2 regions of the Rhizobium sp. SL42 genome follow, and region 2 is predicted to be linked to the other one. Evidence: riboswitches for the same ligand, from Rfam matches in the RefSeq annotation. Region 2 holds a riboswitch; the other holds the start of a gene.

Region 1 (8,556 bases), on a different replicon from region 2:
TGCCAATGGCCTGGTTCCGATGCGGCGCTGGGGGCAGGCCGAGGATATCGGCGACATCTGCGCGGCGCTGGCATCTGGCAGTTTCGCATTCGCAACCGGCAGCGTGATCGACGCCGATGGCGGGCTTTCCATCCCGCGTTTGTAAAAGGACGGAACTAGATGCGTTTTGACTATATCATTACAGGCGCCGGGCCGGCGGGTTGCGTGCTCGCCAATCGGCTGAGCGAAGATCCGGACGTCAATGTGCTGCTGCTGGAGGCCGGGGGAGGTGATTGGAACCCGCTGTTCCACATGCCGGCAGGCTTTGCCAAGATGACCAAGGGTGTGGCCAGCTGGGGCTGGCAGACCGTTCCGCAGAAACATATGAAAGGCCGGGTGCTCAGATATACGCAGGCAAAGGTGATCGGCGGCGGGTCCTCGATCAATGCCCAGCTTTATACGCGGGGCAATGCTGCAGACTATGATCTGTGGGCAAGTGAAGATGGCTGCGAAGGCTGGGACTACCGGTCGATTTTGCCATACTACAAGCGCGCCGAAGACAATCAGCGGTTTGCGGATGACTACCACGCCTATGGTGGTCCGCTTGGCGTATCCATGCCGGTCTCGGCCCTTCCGATTTGCGATGCCTATATCCGGGCCGGCCAGGAACTTGGTATTCCATATAATCATGACTTCAATGGTAACCAGCAGGCTGGCGTCGGGTTCTATCAGTTGACCCAACGCAATCGTCGTCGATCGTCCGCCTCATTGGCCTATCTTTCACCGATCCGGGATCGCAAGAACCTGACGATCCGCACCGGCGCAAGAGTTGCACGGATCGTACTTGAGGCCACGCGTGCGGTCGGTGTGGAGATCTCCACGTCCAGCGGGTTGGAGTTTGTGCGTGCCGAGCGTGAAGTCCTGGTTACCTCCGGGGCGATCGGTTCGCCGAAACTCCTGCTGCAATCGGGTATCGGTCCTGCCGATCATCTTCGCTCGGTCGGCGTCGACGTCAAACATGATCTCGCCGGCGTTGGCGGCAACCTGCAGGATCACCTCGACCTTTTCGTCATTGCCGAATGCACCGGCGACCATACTTATGACGGCGTCGCGAAGCTGCACCGTACCCTCTGGGCAGGTCTCGAATACCTGCTGTTCAGGTCCGGCCCGGTCGCGTCGTCGCTCTTTGAGACCGGAGGCTTCTGGTATGCCGATCCACAGGCGCGTTCACCCGATATCCAGTTTCATCTCGGGCTGGGTTCAGGCATCGAGGCGGGCGTTGAGAAGCTCAGGAATGCCGGCGTCACGCTGAATTCGGCCTATCTTCATCCGCGCTCGCGCGGCACCGTCAGGCTTTCGTCCGCAGATCCCTCGGCAGCGCCCCTGATAGATCCGAACTACTGGTCCGATCCGCATGACCGGGCCATGTCGCTCGAGGGTTTGCGCATTGCCCGTGAAATCTTCCAGCAGTCTGCCCTGAAACCATTCATCGAGGCAGAGCGCCTGCCGGGTCCCAAGGTCCAGACGGAGGCAGAGCTGTTCGACTACGGCTGTGCGAATGCCAAGACGGACCATCATCCGGTCGGAACCTGCAAGATGGGCAGGGGGGCGGACGCGGTTGTCGGGCTCGATTTGAGGGTGCACGGACTTGATGGACTACGCGTCTGCGACAGTTCGGTCATGCCGCGCGTGCCTTCGTGCAATACCAATGCTCCCACCATCATGGTCGGAGAGAAGGCGTCAGACATGATCCGCGATCTGCCTGCCTTGCCACGTACGATCTTTTCCCATGAACGCAACGACACGCGCCCGCGGGCACGCGCCGATGCGCGCTGATCGAACTGCGTTGACAATGGTCAGCCATTGCACCTTGATCAGTGTCGTTGAGCCGATGCAGGGGCAAACGCGGCGGCAACCGGCAGGACTGGCGGTTGGTTTGCAGATGATGAAACGATAGAAGGAGATTGAGATGTCGATCGACGGGCGGTCCTTTCTCACCTCCCTTTTCCAGGCGGCGGTCTTGGCTGCTGATCCTTATGACGCCATCGTGCGGCATCTGCCGCAAAAGCCGAAGGGACGCACGATCGTGATCGGTGCAGGCAAGGCTGCCGGAAAGATGGCAGCGGCGTTCGAGCGCGCCTGGGACGGTCCGTTCGAGGGCCTCGTGGTTGATCGTCACGGTCCTCTGGAACCCTGTCGACAGACGAGGATCCTGCAGGCGGCGCATCCGGTGCCCGACGCTGCAGGACTACAAGCTGCGCAAGCGCTCATGGATCACGTCGAGGGACTGACCAGGAACGATCTTGTCATTGCGTTGATCTCTGGTGGAGGCTCGGCACTTCTGCCCGCGCCACCGCAGGGATTTCAACTCGCCGATGAAATCAGGCTGAATGAAGCGCTGCTTGCGTCCGGGGCGCCGATTTCGGCAATGAACGTGCTTCGCAAGCATTTTTCCCGGATCAAGGGAGGCCGACTGGCCGTGCGCGCTTATCCGGCAAAAGTCGTCAGTCTGATCGTCTCGGATGTGCCGGGTGATCATCCGGCATTGGTCGCATCCGGCCCAACCGTGCCCGATGCCTCCAATGCCGCAGAGGCTCTGCGGCTGATCCGCGACTATCGCATCGATCTGCCCCAGGCTGTCATCGATGCCATCGGACGGGAGACGGCTCCCGACCCTTCGGACGAGGTATTTCGCGGCAATGAGGTGCATGTGATCGCATCCGCGCGCGTTTCCTTGATCGCAGCTGCGGAAAAGGCCCGTTCCCTGGGTGCGCAGCCCTTGATCCTGTCGGATTGCATCGAAGGAGAAGCAAAGGATATCGGACGGATGCATGCCGCGCTGGTGCGCGAGTTTGCGCAGAACGCTTCATTTTCCAAGCCGCTCGTCCTCCTGTCAGGTGGCGAGACCACGGTGACCATTGGCCATGGAAAGCATGGCAAGGGTGGACGCAATTCCGAGTGCCTCCTGTCCGCGGCCATGGATCTGCAGGGGCTGGCAAAGGTGACCGGTCTGGCCGCAGATACGGACGGAATCGATGGTTCGGAAAACAACGCTGGTGCCTTTTGCGACGGTACGACCGCAGACAGGATCAGGGCTGCAGGTGCCGATGCCCGCAGTTATCTTGCAGATCATGACGCATGGTCTGCCTTCGACCTGATCGGCGATCTGTTCATACCTGGTCCGACAGGCACCAATGTCAATGACTTCAGAGCGTTCCTCATCCAGTGAGTGTCGCGATTATTCATGTCGGATCGGCTGATCACGAACCTTGCGTCTGTTTGTCGGCAAGGCCGCCAGGCTATCATGGTCTAAGACGGCAGGAATGAAACGAAACCGCCATCTCGCTTTCGTTGCGCGAGTCACCTACGATCGGCTCCATGCGATACGATCTTGCCAAGCTGCCGATTGCGACCCTGTTTGCACCTGTCTGTTCCGCAACTGCGGCATTGACCCGTCTTGACGAGCGCATCGCCCGTTCCGCCTTGCGCGATGGTTGGATTGCACGATCGCATTTCGGCGATGCCGTGGCATCGCTATGGGTCGATGGCGAACTGGTCCATCTCGAAGATCTGGTTTTGCACGATGCCGGCATGGGTGTACGTGCGCCGACACATGAATTGACCATTGCCCATGATGTGTTGCGAACCCGCCGCCGGATTCTCGCCAATGAACCCGCATGGGCACTCGGCAATGATGGCGTGCTTCGGGGGCGCATGGCTGACACCCCTGCGGTGGCTGGCATGGCAACCACCGCCGGGTCGCATGATGGATTGGACGAGGATCATGACGATGAAGACGAAGACGATGCGCTGACGAAGCAACTTGCTGAAATGGATGCTGTTCTTGCCCGAAGTGACGCATTGTTGTCCGGTGTGAAAGAGCCGATGCGCGTGACCGGACGCGATCGCAATGCGTTCGTCTACGAGCCGGATTGGGATGAGGACGGCCGCTTGGACGAATGGCGGTGCGTCTTGACGGAAACAGAGGATTTGCCACCAGTATTGCGTGCCGCTCTGTTGCTCGATGCGTGGGGCCAGTTGCAGGTTTTGCAGCATGCGCCCTGGCTCGGCCGGATGTTGGCGGGCGCGCTGTTGCGCGAGACCGGTACCTGCATGTCGCATCTGGTCGCAGTCAATCTTGGCTTGAAGCAGGTGCAACGGGAACGGCGTTCGAGCCGTGATCGCGATACCCGGTTGCTGGCATTTGTCGATGCCTTCAAGGTGGCTGCTGAATCTGGGCTGAAGGAACATGACCGGCTGCTCCTCGCCCGCCAACAGATGCAACATCGGCTCGCCGGCCGGAGAACCTCTTCGAAGCTGCCGCAACTGATCGATCTCGTGCTCGCCCGACCCATGGTGTCGGCCGGCATGATTGCCGAAGAACTGGACGTCACGCCGCAGGGTGCGCTGAAGATCGCCGCCGCCCTCAGCCTGCGTGAGCTGACGGGCCGAGGACGGTTTCGTGCCTGGGGCGTGCTGTAGTGCCGCCTGTCCGTAGCGGGTCACATGGGTGAACTGCTGCTGCCATCCCGCCCAGACCTGATGAAACTCGGTTCGACCCGATGTTTCCCATGCCTGGGGGAATGCAGCAGTCGGATGTTATGCTGCCACCTCAAGCAGGCTTGAGGCGCTAGAGCCGGACGCCTTCAGGTAAGCGATCAGATCCTCGATTGTGACGAGATGCAGGTTGTGCTGCTCGGCAAATATTTCGAGATCCGGTAGCCTTGCCATGGTGCCATCATCCTTGGCGATTTCGCAAATTACGCCCGATTCTGCCTTGCCTGCCAGACGGCAGAGATCGATCGCCGCTTCGGTGTGGCCAGGTCGTCCAAGCACACCTTTCGGATTGGCGCGGAGCGGGAAAATGTGGCCGGGGCGTGCAAATTCCTCGGGCTTTGCAGCGGGATCGATCAGCGCCTTGATCGTCGCAGCCCGGTCGGCTGCCGAAATCCCGGTCGATGTCGTCGGCAAATGGTCGACCGAGACGGTAAAGGCGGTCTTCAGCGATTCTGTGTTGTGGGGCACCATCAATGGGATTTCCAGCGCGTCCAACCGCTCGCCCTGCATGGAAACACAAATCAGGCCGCGTGCCTTGTTCATCATGAAGGCGATTTTTTCAGCTGTTGCGTCTTCGGACGCAAAAACGATGTCACCTTCATTCTCGCGATCCTGGTCGTCCACGACAATCACCATTTCCCCGCGGGTAATGGCTGCAATTGCATCTTCAATTTTAGAGATAGTCATTCATCGGTCTTTCAAGGGTTGAGCCGGAGATCCGGCTGTCTGTTGTGCCGGACATGTCTTCACATGCCGACGAAACTTCCCTTGGGCGAACAAACACAGCTCAACCGTCCTCGCGGACGGGCGGCCGTTGCCTTGCTCTCTTCCATCCGGACTATACCGTCGGCCCCGGCATCGCACCGGATCTGCTGACCTTCCGAGGTTGTCGGAAGCGCTTGCGGGCTCCGGGATTTCTCCCGATACCGCCGGTGGGGAATTACACCCCGCCCTGAGAACAGTAAAAGAGTGGGGCAAGCGCTTTCGAATTGCAAGAGCACGGGGCGCCGTAGATGTGCTAATTTGCGCCGCAGCAACGAACACACTGTTGCATGTTCACCCGTTTTTCTTGCACTTTCGATCGCAGACGGCGTTCTAGGCCTGCGCAGTTGCGCGAGCGATCGCCTCTGTCCACCGCCGCTTGATGTCGTCGCGTGTGCAGCTTTCCAGCCGTCCTGGCATGAAACGCTGTGTCTCGGCGGGTCCGGCCGCATTCGCCGCGTTGCCAAGTGACTGCAGCGCCATCCTGGCCACGCCGATGGCGCCGACCTCCGCCTGGTGGCCGCGCGACACTGGCCGGTCGAGGATGTCAGATTGCAGTTGCATCAGGAAGCTGTTCGCGGATGCGCCACCGTCGGCCAGCAATCCCGTCAGGGGCGACCCCATATCCTTTTCCATGGCGAAGAACACGTCGGCAATCTGAAGTGTAATTGCCTCGAACGTGGCGTGGGCCAGATGTGCGGGTTGCGTAGCCAGTGTCATGCCGGAAATCGTGCCGGTGGCACTATCGTTCCAGTGCGGAGCGCCAAGGCCAGCCAATGCGGGAATGAAGGTGACCCCGGCTGAATCTTCAACTGTTTGCGCGAGTGCGGACAGGGCCTGCGCGTCGGCGAGCCCAAGCATTTTTGCGACAAATGCGGCTGCCTGGGCCGACACAGTGATGTTGCCTTCCAGTGCATAGGCCGTTCCGTTGCGGTCGCTCCAGGCGATCGTGCTTGATAGGCCGTGGCCAGACATGATGCGTTTGGATGTCAACGTCATCAGTGAGGAACCTGTGCCATAGGTCGCCTTGACCAAGCCCGGTTTCCGCACATCATGGCCATAGAGCGCGGCATGGCTGTCGCCCATCATGGCAACGATCGGAATGCCCGCGCCAAGTGAGGTTGTGCCGTCTGCCGTGTAGCCAAACAGGCTATCCGACGGTCTTGGCGCAGGCAAAGCCGAGACTGGAACGCCAAACAGGTCGCAGAGAGCGTCATCCCAGGTGAGGCTGGCGGTGTTGAACAACTGGGTCCGCGACGCATTGGAGTGATCGGTGGCGAAGGTCTGACCGCCGGTCAGTCTATAGAGCAGCCACGAATCCACGGTCCCGGCTCGCAATTGTCCGCCGGCGGCCAGGGATTTTGCTCCCGCGATATTCTCCATGACCCAAGCAAGTTTGGACGCAGGAAAAAGTGCGTTGATGGAAAGGCCGGTCGACTTGGTAACGGCCGGGTTTGCGCCATCCCTCATCAGTTGCGCGCAGGCGGCTGCCGTACGTCGGCATTGCCAAAGTATTGCCGGCGCAATCGGCTGCCCTGTTGTCGAATCCCAGACGACCAGCGTTTCACGCTGGTTCGCGATCCCGATGCCATCAATATCAATCGATACGGCACTGCGGATTTCGGCAATCACCGTCTGGACGCTAACCCAGATGTCGTCGGCCGACTGCTCGGCCCAGCTGGGGCGCGGGTAGTGGGATTTCAACGGCGCGTATGCTTTGGCGAGCACGGTGCCTGAAGCATCGACAAGCATGGCTTTGGTATTGGTCGTGCCCTGGTCGATAGCGATGACATGACCTGTGCTCATGGGCGTTTGCGACCGATTGCCGTGTTGGCCGCTTTGATGATGCCGGGAACCGTGAGGCCGAAATGCTCGAAAAGCCACTCGACCGAGCCCGTCGGCACGAAACCGGGAAAGCCCATACGCTCGACCGGAACTGGCAGGTTGCCGGCGGTAAATTCAGCGACCGCACCACCGAGGCCGCCGTGAATGTTGGCCTCCTCGATGGTGACGATCGCCCCCGTTTCGCTGGCCGCCGCCGCCACGGCTGCCTCGTCGAGCGGGTTGATGGTGGCCATGTTAAGCACACGTGCCGAAATGCCGTCGGCCGTAAGGGCCAAAGCCGCCTTGGCAGCCAGATGAACCATGGTGCCGCAGGCAATCAGCGTCACATCGCGTCCCTGATGGACGAGTTCGGCCCGTCTGGGCTGGAATTTGCGATCGGCAATATCGAGGTTTGGCACCGGCATGCGGCTCAAACGCAGGTAAACAGGGCCTTCGTGGCTGGCCGCCCATTTCACCACCTCTGCAGTCTCCCATGGATCGGAGGGAACCACCACGGTGATTGCGCCGAGCGGGCGAAGCCAGGCGAAATCCTCGATCGAATGGTGCGTTGGTCCAAGTTCGCCATAGGCAACGCCGGAGGATTGCCCAACCAGCTTGACGTTGAAATTGGCATAGGCGATGTCGGCCTTGATCTGCTCCAGCGCCCGGCCGGTCAGAAAGCAGGATGCGGCCGAGACGAAGGGGATACGGCCGCCATTGGCCAGCCCCGCGCTGACGCCCACCATGTTCTGTTCCGCGATGCCGACATTGATCAGCCGTTCGGGAAACCTTTTCTGGAAACCGCCGAGCTTCGATGAGCCGACGGAATCGTTGACCACGGCGACAATTCGGGGATCCGCCTCAGCCAAGGCCTCGAGTGTTTGCGCCCAGGCGTCGCGGCAGTCGAAATAACCGTCCTGTTTTGCAGCGGGGGCAGCCATTATACCAATTCCTTCATTGCGATATCGAATTGCTCGGCATTCGGCACGCCATGATGCCACGATGCCTTGTTTTCCATGAACGATACACCCTTGCCCTTGATCGTATCGGCGATCACGCAGAGCGGTTTGGACCGGGCGCCCGGTGCGGCACCCAGCACATTGAGCAAGGCTTGCACGTCATGACCGTCAACGATCTCGACGTGCCAGCCAAAGGCGCGGAACTTGTCGTCCAGCGGATCGAGCCCGTTGGTCTCTTCGGTTCCCATGCCTTGCTGCAGACGATTGCGATCGACGATCAGCGTAAGATTGGAAAGTTTGCGATTGCCGGCACTCATCGCGGCTTCCCAGTTCGAGCCTTCCTGCAGTTCGCCATCGCCGGTGAGAACGAAGGTGCGATATTCGCTCTTCGCCAACTGGCCGGCGATCGCAATGCCGAGTGCGACCGGCATGCCATGGCCAAGGGGGCCGGTATTGGTCTCGACGCCGGGAAGGT
Region 2 (8,556 bases):
GAGATAGGCAAGACCCGCATTCTGCGGCGGCCAGAACAGCATGAATGCGGCAAGCGAGGTGAGCGGCAGTGATAGCGCGAAAAAGACGCGACGGCGACCACGGCGATGGGCGAAGCGGTCGGACAGCCAGCCGAAAAACGGATCGGTCACCGCGTCGATCAGGCGGATCGCCAGCAGCGTGGCGCCAATGGCGGCAAGCGGGATACCGAAATTGCCTGCGTAGAACGTCGGAACGACGATATAGAACGGCAGCGCGATGGCGGCGAGCGGCAGGGCCGGCAGGGCATACAGCGCAAATAGGCGGTTGAAGGTCATTGTCTCAGGTGCGGGCGGGCGCATGGTGGTCCTTGTCGGCGCAGTCGCCTGACTGCTGCGTCCAAGGCAATACGCATTCAGCGGTGCGGCGGTTTTCCCACGGGGGCCTCTACGCGTGCATATTCGGCCGCTTGGGCGCGACGCACGGCTTCAGATCACCGATACAAGCTTGAAAACCGGCTTGAGCTGTCGGCGACACGGAAAAAGCAAAAGTCTGGCGGCCTGCCGCAGGCAAAAGAGCGCAAGGCTTGCGGCCAATCCAGCCAACGCGGCGACGAGCAGATAGAGGTCCCAGCCGATCGTCATCAGGCTGCGACCGAGAAATTTCATCACCGCCGTGCTGCGGTCGCCAAAATGAAGGCCGATACGCTGGAGCCGCCGCAGGTCTGACGGGCCTTCGGCCAGCGACAACGCCTGGACTGCGGCACGCGGGCCACCAGCCGTGCCGATTTCACCCAGCACCCGCGCATCATCGACCAGAGCACCTGCCGCCTTGCGGTCAACAACGCGAGCCGCGATCGCACGGGCGCGCGACAGTCCCAACGCTCCCTCATCCACAGCCGAAGCAATTTCCCGACGCAGGCGTTTCGTATCAATGACCTGACCGGCGGTTTTCGCGAGATAGGCCGCGAAGGGGCGGCTCATTTTGCCGGCACGACGGACATTCTTGACGACCGCAAATCCCGCGTCGGCAAGACCGGCCGCCCCCGCCGTTCCGTAGGTTGCAGCCGTGAGGCCAAGACCGATAACGGACAGCGTGAGCAGGACAGGATCATAATCACCGCCGGCGGCCAGCCTGATGCCCTGCACCGAAAAATCGCGAAGATCGCCGAAACCGACAAGATCGCTGGAAACCGAGCCGGCAATCTCCGCGCCGTTGTCGATCGAACCGAAAACAAAACCGTTTGCCACGCCACTGCCGGTGACAAATGCCCGGCGCAAAAGCGTTCCCTCAGCCCGTTCGCCAAGGTCCATGGGCAGATGATGACCTTCGTGGATGGCCAATTGGTAGAGGCTACCGGCATAGGCATAGTCGTCCGCAGCAATGGCAGTCTCGATCTCGTCGCGAACCTGATCCGTTGACGCTAAGGCCAGCCGATACTGCGCAAGGGAGACCGGATCGACAAGGCCGAGCGCGACGCCGCTGCGATATAAGGGCAAGGCCACTTCCCATACGGCAAGTCCGGCAACACACAGAGATACCAGCCGTAACAAGCGCAGAAATCGATAAACGAGCGTCATCATCCCGATCCGGCCGGACCATCCGGCCAGGGCAACGTCTAAGGGCGGTTCACGGTGTTTTTGCGACATGACGGATGATTGGCCGTTGACCCCCGTTCGCCCCTGCTCCACTTGATAGCCGCGACATTCAATCGAGGGAGAGAAACACGATGAGACAACATGCTTTCGGCCGGACGGAGTTCAAGGTCAGCGATATCGGCTTCGGCGCCTGGCAGATCGGTGGTTCCTGGGGCGAAGTCTCCGAGGCGGATGGCCGTGAGGCGCTCAATGCCGCACTTGATGCCGGCATGACCTTTGTCGACACGGCCGACGTCTATGGTGACGGCCGGTCCGAGCGGATCATCGCCGATGTCCTGAAGGCACGCGGAGGCCAGCGGCCGATGGTCGCGTCCAAGGCCGGCCGCCGGCTCAATCCGCATGTCGCCAAGGGCTATACCAAGGCCAATATCGAGGCTTTCATCGATCGCTCGCTGAAGAACCTAGAGGTGGACAGCCTCGACCTCGTGCAGTTGCACTGCCCGCCGACCGAGGTCTACTACCGTCCGGAAATGTTCGAAGGACTGGAAGAGATCCGCAAGGCCGGCAAGATCAAGCATTACGGCGTCAGCGTCGAAAAGGTCGAGGAAGCGTTGAAGGCGATCGAATATCCGGGCGTCGCCAGCGTGCAGATCATTTTCAACATGTTCCGCCAGCGCCCGGCCGGCCTGTTCTTCCAGGAAGCGAAGCGCCGCAATGTCGCGGTGATCGCGCGCGTGCCGCTGGCAAGCGGCCTGCTGTCAGGCAAGATCACGGCGCAGACCCAGTTCGCGGCTGAAGACCATCGCAACTTCAACCGGAACGGCGAGGCATTCGATGTCGGCGAGACCTTTGCCGGCGTGCCGTTCGAAACGGGGCTTGCCGCCGTTGAAGAGATCCGCAAGCTGGTGCCGGCCGGCGGAAGCATGGCGGCCTTCGCACTCCGCTGGATACTGATGCATGAGGCGGTCACGGTCGTCATCCCCGGCGCCCGCAATGGCGAGCAGGCCAAGGCCAATGCGGCTGCATCGGATCTTGGTGCCCTGTCCACAGACGTCATGGCCGCAGCGAAGGACACCTATGACCGGCTGATCGCGCCGCATGTGCACCAGCGCTGGTAGTCATCTCTTGTCGAGATGAAACAAAGAGAGGCCGGGTGAGCGATCACCCGGCCTCGTCTGTTTCAGAAAACCAAGATCCGACGCGGGATCAGTTGGTGCCCTTGAGGTTGACCTGCCAGAACAGGGTTTCGCCGGAGCTGTCGTCCACGCCGTCATTGTCCGTTACGGCAAAGGCATTGCCGGCAGCATCGAAGGTGAAACCTTCCAGCTTGTCGACGACATAGCCGTTGGTGGCGGCCTTCAGATCCGGCAGAAAGTCATGCGCTTCCTGCTTGGCAACGACCGGGAGCTTTTCGCCGAGCTTGGCAGGCTTCAGGTCGGCAATCGCGACCATATAAAGCTTCTTCAGCTTGGCATTGTCACCGACCTGGTTGTCACGTTCAACGATGTAGAGATTGCCGTCATGCGCGGTGATCTCAGACAGGCCGACCCAGCCGGCTTCGGTCTTGTCGAGCGGATAGCTGACTGCGCCCCATTCCTTGGACTTTATGTTGTAGGATACCAGCTTGACGGTGCCCTTCTCGCCGTCCTTCCATTCGCGCTGCACGGCCATCCAGAGCGTCTGGTCGTCGCCTTCGCCAACGGAGGTGATGCCTTCGAGGCCGAAGCGTGTCTGACCGGCGAGGAGCTCGACCGGGAAGCCGATTTCCGACTTGATCTCGCCCTTGGCGTCGACATTGTAGATGCCATGGCCGACCAGCTTGGCCGGATCGCCTTCGGAGGCGAGCCAGAAACCGCCCTTGCCGTCCAGCGTGATGCCTTCGATGTCAAGCTTCTGCGCTGCAGCGCCGCCACGGGTGACTGGGAGCGCTGCGGTGATGACAGCAGGCTTCTGCGTCGCATCGATGGTGAAGATGGTCGGCTGCATGCTGAAGAAGCTGTCGTTAACGGCGTAAAGCTGGCCCGCCTTTTCGGCATCGCCAACCAGGCCGGAAAGAGCACCCCAGCCAATCGGCGCGCCGTCGACGATGTCGGAACGGATCATCGGATAGGCCGGCGTGCCTTCCGCCAGTTCATAAAGCATTACATGCGAGCGCGGACCGCCGTCTTCACCGAGGTCCACTTCGTTGGCGGTGGCAAGCAGGTTGCGACCCGGGATGGCGACAGCCCCTTCCGGCGAGACGCCAGACGGCAGCAGCTGCACCAGCTCCGGTTCGGCGCCGGTGTCCTTGTAGACGCCGACGATGGACGCGCGCTCGGAGAGCACGAAGAAATACTTCTGATCGCCGAAGGTCGCAGCTTCCAGGCCTTCGAGTTCAACACCCTTGGACTTTGCCCGCTTGTCGGGGAAGTGGCCGATCTGGGCGATGGCGAGTTCCAGCGACGGACCTGATTCGTAGGCAACCTTGCCGGTCTTGTCGAAGATGGTGAAACTGCGCGAGCCGCCTTCATAGTCGCCTTCGTTGGCGACGACGAAACGGTTGTCGTCGAGCCATTTCAGGGCGTCGGGTTCGCGAATGACGCCTTCCTTCTTAGCCGTAAACTTCAGGGCGCCATCCGACTTGGTGTCGATGCCCTCGAGGTCGACAGTGCCGGCGGTGAAATGGGTCTTCACTTCACCGTTCTTGCCGTCGACGATGACGATCTCGTTGTTTTCCTGCAGCGTGACGGCGATTTCGCCGAGACCGTTGATCGAGACGAATTCCGGCTCCGGATCGTCGCCGGCCACACCGGCGAGGCCGGTCATGGCAACATGCTTCAACGAAGCGCAATCCACAGTGCCGTCCTTCAGTCCGACGATGACGAGATCACCAGCAGGCATCTGCGGCAGCTTGCCTTCGTTCAGCTCCTCGTCACGCTCGTTTTCGATAGCGATGACGGCAAAGGTCTTGTCCGGCGAGATCGCAACCGAATCCGGCTGGCCGCCGAGATCGCAGGTCGCATCGATCGCCTTGGACGCGATATCGACGACGGCCAGGCGACCAGACGGATTGACTTTGCTCTCGGAAGTGTTGACGGCCACGAGCACCTTGTTGCCAAGAGCCGCAACCGATGTCGGTTCGCCATCCATCAACAGGGCGCCACCGGCCTTCGGAGCCTTGGCGTCGGAGATATCGATAAAACCGATGCCACCGAGCGGGCTGTCGGAATAGATCAGCGTCATGCCATCTTCCGAGGCGGTGACGATCTCGGCCGAGGTGGTCGAGAGCTTGTCCTTGTCGGCCGGCAGGTTGGTGGCGACCGGGAAGGCGGAAATACGGTTGAAGACCTGTTCAGCCGCTGCGGGCAGCGCCACGGATGCGAGAAGAGCCGCCGTCAGGGCGACACGGGAAAGACCAAACGTCATGGGGAAACCTCCTGTTTCCGGAAAAGGGAACAGGAGGCTTTTGCGTCATGCGAATGACAGGGAGATGACAATTGCCATCGCGGCGGACACCAACGCTGAGTTTAGTTCGACCGAGCCTCGCGGCCGGCTTCGCGCAGCATCAGGAAGAGCGAAGCCGAGAGAATCAGCAGTGCTCCGATCCACAGATAACCGCTGGGCGCATAACCGAAGACCAGCCAGCCGGCGAAGACATTCAAAGGCAGCTTCAGGTCATCGAACGGCTGCACATAGGCGGCATCGGCCGCATTGTAGGCAAGCGTGAGCAGATACTGGCCGATCGCGGTCAATAGACCCGCCGCCAATAGCAGCCAGAGCGCCACCCCTTCCGGCATGACGAAACCGGAGGCCATTGCAAGGCCTGCATTGATTGGCGTCAACAGGACCAGGAGCCAGACCGTGATGGTCTCCGGCGCTTCAAACTTCGTCAGGTTCTTCATCAGCAATGACGATCCGCCCCAAAGAAGGGCTGAGAGAACAGGCAGCAGCGCTGAAAGCGAAAAGCTGTCCGACCAGGGCTGGAGAATGATCATCGCACCAAGGAAGCCAGTGAAAGTGGCAAGCCAGCGATCCGTACCGACGGTTTCACCCAGGAACAGACGGGCACCGATAATGATGAAGAAAGGCGACGTCATCACCAACGCGATCGCCTGCCAGATCGGTACCGTGGCAAGGCCCATGACCCAGGCCTGAACACCGAAGGCTGCAAGCAGGACCCGGAACGCGTGGCGTAGCGGATAATCGGTGCGCATCGCCTTGAGCCCGAGACGGAACAGCAGCGGCAGCGAAAGGACAAGGGCAAAGCCATATTGCCAGAAGGCTGTGGATGCGGCCGGGAAGCCCAGCGTCATGGCGAGCCATTGCGTGACAACATTGAGCAGGGCAAAGGCGATGCCCGCCAGTACCATGAAAGCTGCACCGATAAAGGCGCGTGAGCGGAAGAGCGACAAGGAGCTCTGATTCATGTCCATTTTCCTTCTCAAAAGGAGCAACACAAATCAGGACAGATGAGGCGGCGACAGACTCTCCGGGGACCGAGGTCGCGACCGGGGCGTCAAGACGACAAATCGCGTTCATCCGACACGCCGGACAAAGCAGCAATCAAGGACCTCATTCTCTTTCATCCGGACTATACCGTCGGCTCCGGGATCGCACCGGATCTGCTGACCCTGCCCCGGCGACGTTGCCGTCTGAGAAACAGGCGCTCGCGGGCTTGGAGGGATCTCCTTACCGCCGGTGGGGAATTGCACCCCGCCCTGAGAACGAATGCCGGCAAGCCGGCGAAAGCAGAGTTAGGATACCCGTTGCGTTAACGCAAGGCGTCCAAAAAGAAAGCCCGGCACGAGGGCCGGGCTTAAGTCTCTTTGGCCACCGCCGCGAAATGCGGCGTGGCCTGCCGTTCTCCCTTAGGAGTTGACGGCGTCCTTCAGGCCCTTGCCGGCCGTGAACTTCGGAACGTTGCGAGCCGGAATATCGACTTCTGCGCCGGTGGACGGGTTGCGGCCCTTGGAGGCTTCGCGACGCGCTACGGTGAACGCACCGAAACCGGCGAGACGGATGTCACCACCGCTCTTCAGTTCAGCCTGGACCGTTTCAAAAACGGCATCGACGGCAGAGGCCGCATCGGCCTTAGTCAAGCCAGCCTTCTCGGCTACCGCGGATACGAGTTCGTTCTTGTTCATGTTTCCACCCTTTCTGATTGGTATGAAACGACTCAATTGATAAGTCGGGCGGAGAATACGAATGCTTCTGCCCTGCGCAACCCAAAAGCACCCGAACACCCCGGAAAACAAGCCTTTCCGAAGACTTTTCACAAAAAAGGCTGGCAAAACTGCCAGCCTTTTTTGATGTTTTTCGCCTTTATGGCGCAAGCATGGCAGAAATGCCTCAGTGGGCGATCGCCGCGCCGGTTTCATCGACACCTTCGACTGTGCCGATGGCAGGCGTTTCAACGGTGCCATCCCACTCGATCGGGTCCGGAACTCGCAGTAGCGCATGGCGAATAACCTCGCCCATGCGCGACACCGGAACGATCTCAAGATTGTTCTTCACGTTGTCCGGAATGTCCGCCAGATCCTTGGCGTTCTCTTCCGGGATCAGAACCTTCTTGATGCCGCCGCGAAGTGCTGCAAGCAGCTTTTCCTTCAGGCCGCCGATCGGAAGCACGCGACCACGCAGGGTGATTTCACCCGTCATCGCCACATCCTTGTTGACCGGGATGCCGGTCATGATCGAGACGATCGCGGTCGCCATGGCGACGCCGGCCGACGGGCCATCCTTCGGGGTGGCGCCTTCCGGCACGTGCACGTGGATATCCGACTTGTCGAAGCGCGGCGGTTCGATGCCGAAATCGACGGCGCGCGAGCGGACATAGGATGCCGCCGCCGAGATCGATTCCTTCATGACTTCCTTCAGATTGCCGGTCACGGTCATGCGACCCTTGCCCGGCATCATCACGCCTTCGATCGTCAGCAGCTCGCCGCCAACTTCCGTCCAGGCCAGACCCGTGACAACACCGACCTGATCTTCGCCTTCGGCTTCGCCATGGCGATAGCGCGGAACGCCCAGATAGTCGTTGATGTTTTCGCCGGTCACGGCAACAGACGTCACCTTGCCCTTGATGATCTCGGTGACCGCCTTGCGGGCGAGCTTCATCAGTTCGCGTTCGAACGAACGTACGCCGGCTTCGCGGGTGTATTGCTGGATGATCGCCATGATCGCGCTGTCTGCGACGGAAAACTCTTCCGGACGCAGGGCGTGTTCCTTGATCGCCTTCGGCAGAAGGTGACGCTTGGCAATTTCCAGCTTTTCATCCTCGGTGTAACCGGCGATCCGGATGATCTCCATGCGGTCCATCAGAGGGCCCGGAATATTCAGCGTATTCGCGGTCGTGACGAACATCACGCTGGACAGGTCGTATTCGACCTCCAGATAGTGGTCCATGAAGGTCGCGTTCTGTTCCGGGTCCAGCACCTCGAGCAGAGCCGAGGACGGGTCGCCACGGAAATCCATGCCCATCTTGTCGATCTCGTCGAGCAGGAAGAGCGGGTTGGATTTCTTCGCCTTCTTCATCGACTGCACGATCTTGCCCGGCATCGAACCGATATAGGTTCGACGGTGACCGCGGATTTCCGCTTCGTCACGAACGCCGCCGAGCGCCATGCGCACATATTCGCGTCCGGTCGCCTTGGCGATCGACTTGGCGAGCGACGTCTTGCCGACGCCCGGAGGTCCGACGAGGCACAGGATCGGGCCCTTGAGCTTGGTCGCGCGGGCCTGCACTGCGAGATACTCGACGATGCGCTCCTTGACCTTGTCGAGACCGAAATGGTCTTCGTCGAGGATCTTCTCCGCGAGATTGAGATCGACCTTGACCTTGGACTTCTTGCTCCAAGGCAGCCCAAGCAACCAGTCGAGATAGTTGCGGACAACGGTCGCTTCCGCCGACATCGGGCTCATGTGGCGCAGCTTCTTCAGCTCCGCATCGGCCTTTTCCTTGGCTTCCTTGGACAGCTTGGTCTTGGCGATGCGCTCTTCCAG

Evidence for each region. Region 2 has a riboswitch for FMN ahead of IM739_RS10210 (DMT family transporter). Riboswitches for the same ligand answer to the same signal wherever they lie in the genome.
Region 1: another riboswitch for FMN. It lies ahead of ribB (3,4-dihydroxy-2-butanone-4-phosphate synthase); the one in region 2 lies ahead of IM739_RS10210 (DMT family transporter).

What each region holds. Positions count from the first base shown of each region.
Region 1 is NZ_CP063398.1:354,951-363,506, reverse strand. Features, by position in the region: gene IM739_RS20655 (3-ketoacyl-ACP reductase) at 1-145, shown strand, start outside; gene IM739_RS20650 (GMC family oxidoreductase) at 160-1,815, shown strand; gene IM739_RS20645 (glycerate kinase type-2 family protein) at 1,949-3,208, shown strand; gene IM739_RS20640 (RHE_PE00001 family protein) at 3,358-4,461, shown strand; gene ribB (3,4-dihydroxy-2-butanone-4-phosphate synthase) at 4,579-5,223, opposite strand; FMN riboswitch at 5,354-5,500, opposite strand; gene IM739_RS20630 (FGGY family carbohydrate kinase) at 5,632-7,104, opposite strand; gene IM739_RS20625 (transketolase family protein) at 7,101-8,063, opposite strand; gene IM739_RS20620 (transketolase) at 8,063-8,556, opposite strand, start outside.
Region 2 is NZ_CP063397.1:2,163,903-2,172,458, reverse strand. Features, by position in the region: gene IM739_RS10230 (MFS transporter) at 1-315, opposite strand, end outside; gene IM739_RS10225 (hypothetical protein) at 466-1,476, opposite strand; gene IM739_RS10220 (aldo/keto reductase) at 1,707-2,693, shown strand; gene IM739_RS10215 (esterase-like activity of phytase family protein) at 2,782-4,980, opposite strand; gene IM739_RS10210 (DMT family transporter) at 5,082-5,981, opposite strand; FMN riboswitch at 6,125-6,284, opposite strand; gene hupB (DNA-binding protein HupB) at 6,423-6,698, opposite strand; gene lon (endopeptidase La) at 6,904-8,556, opposite strand, start outside.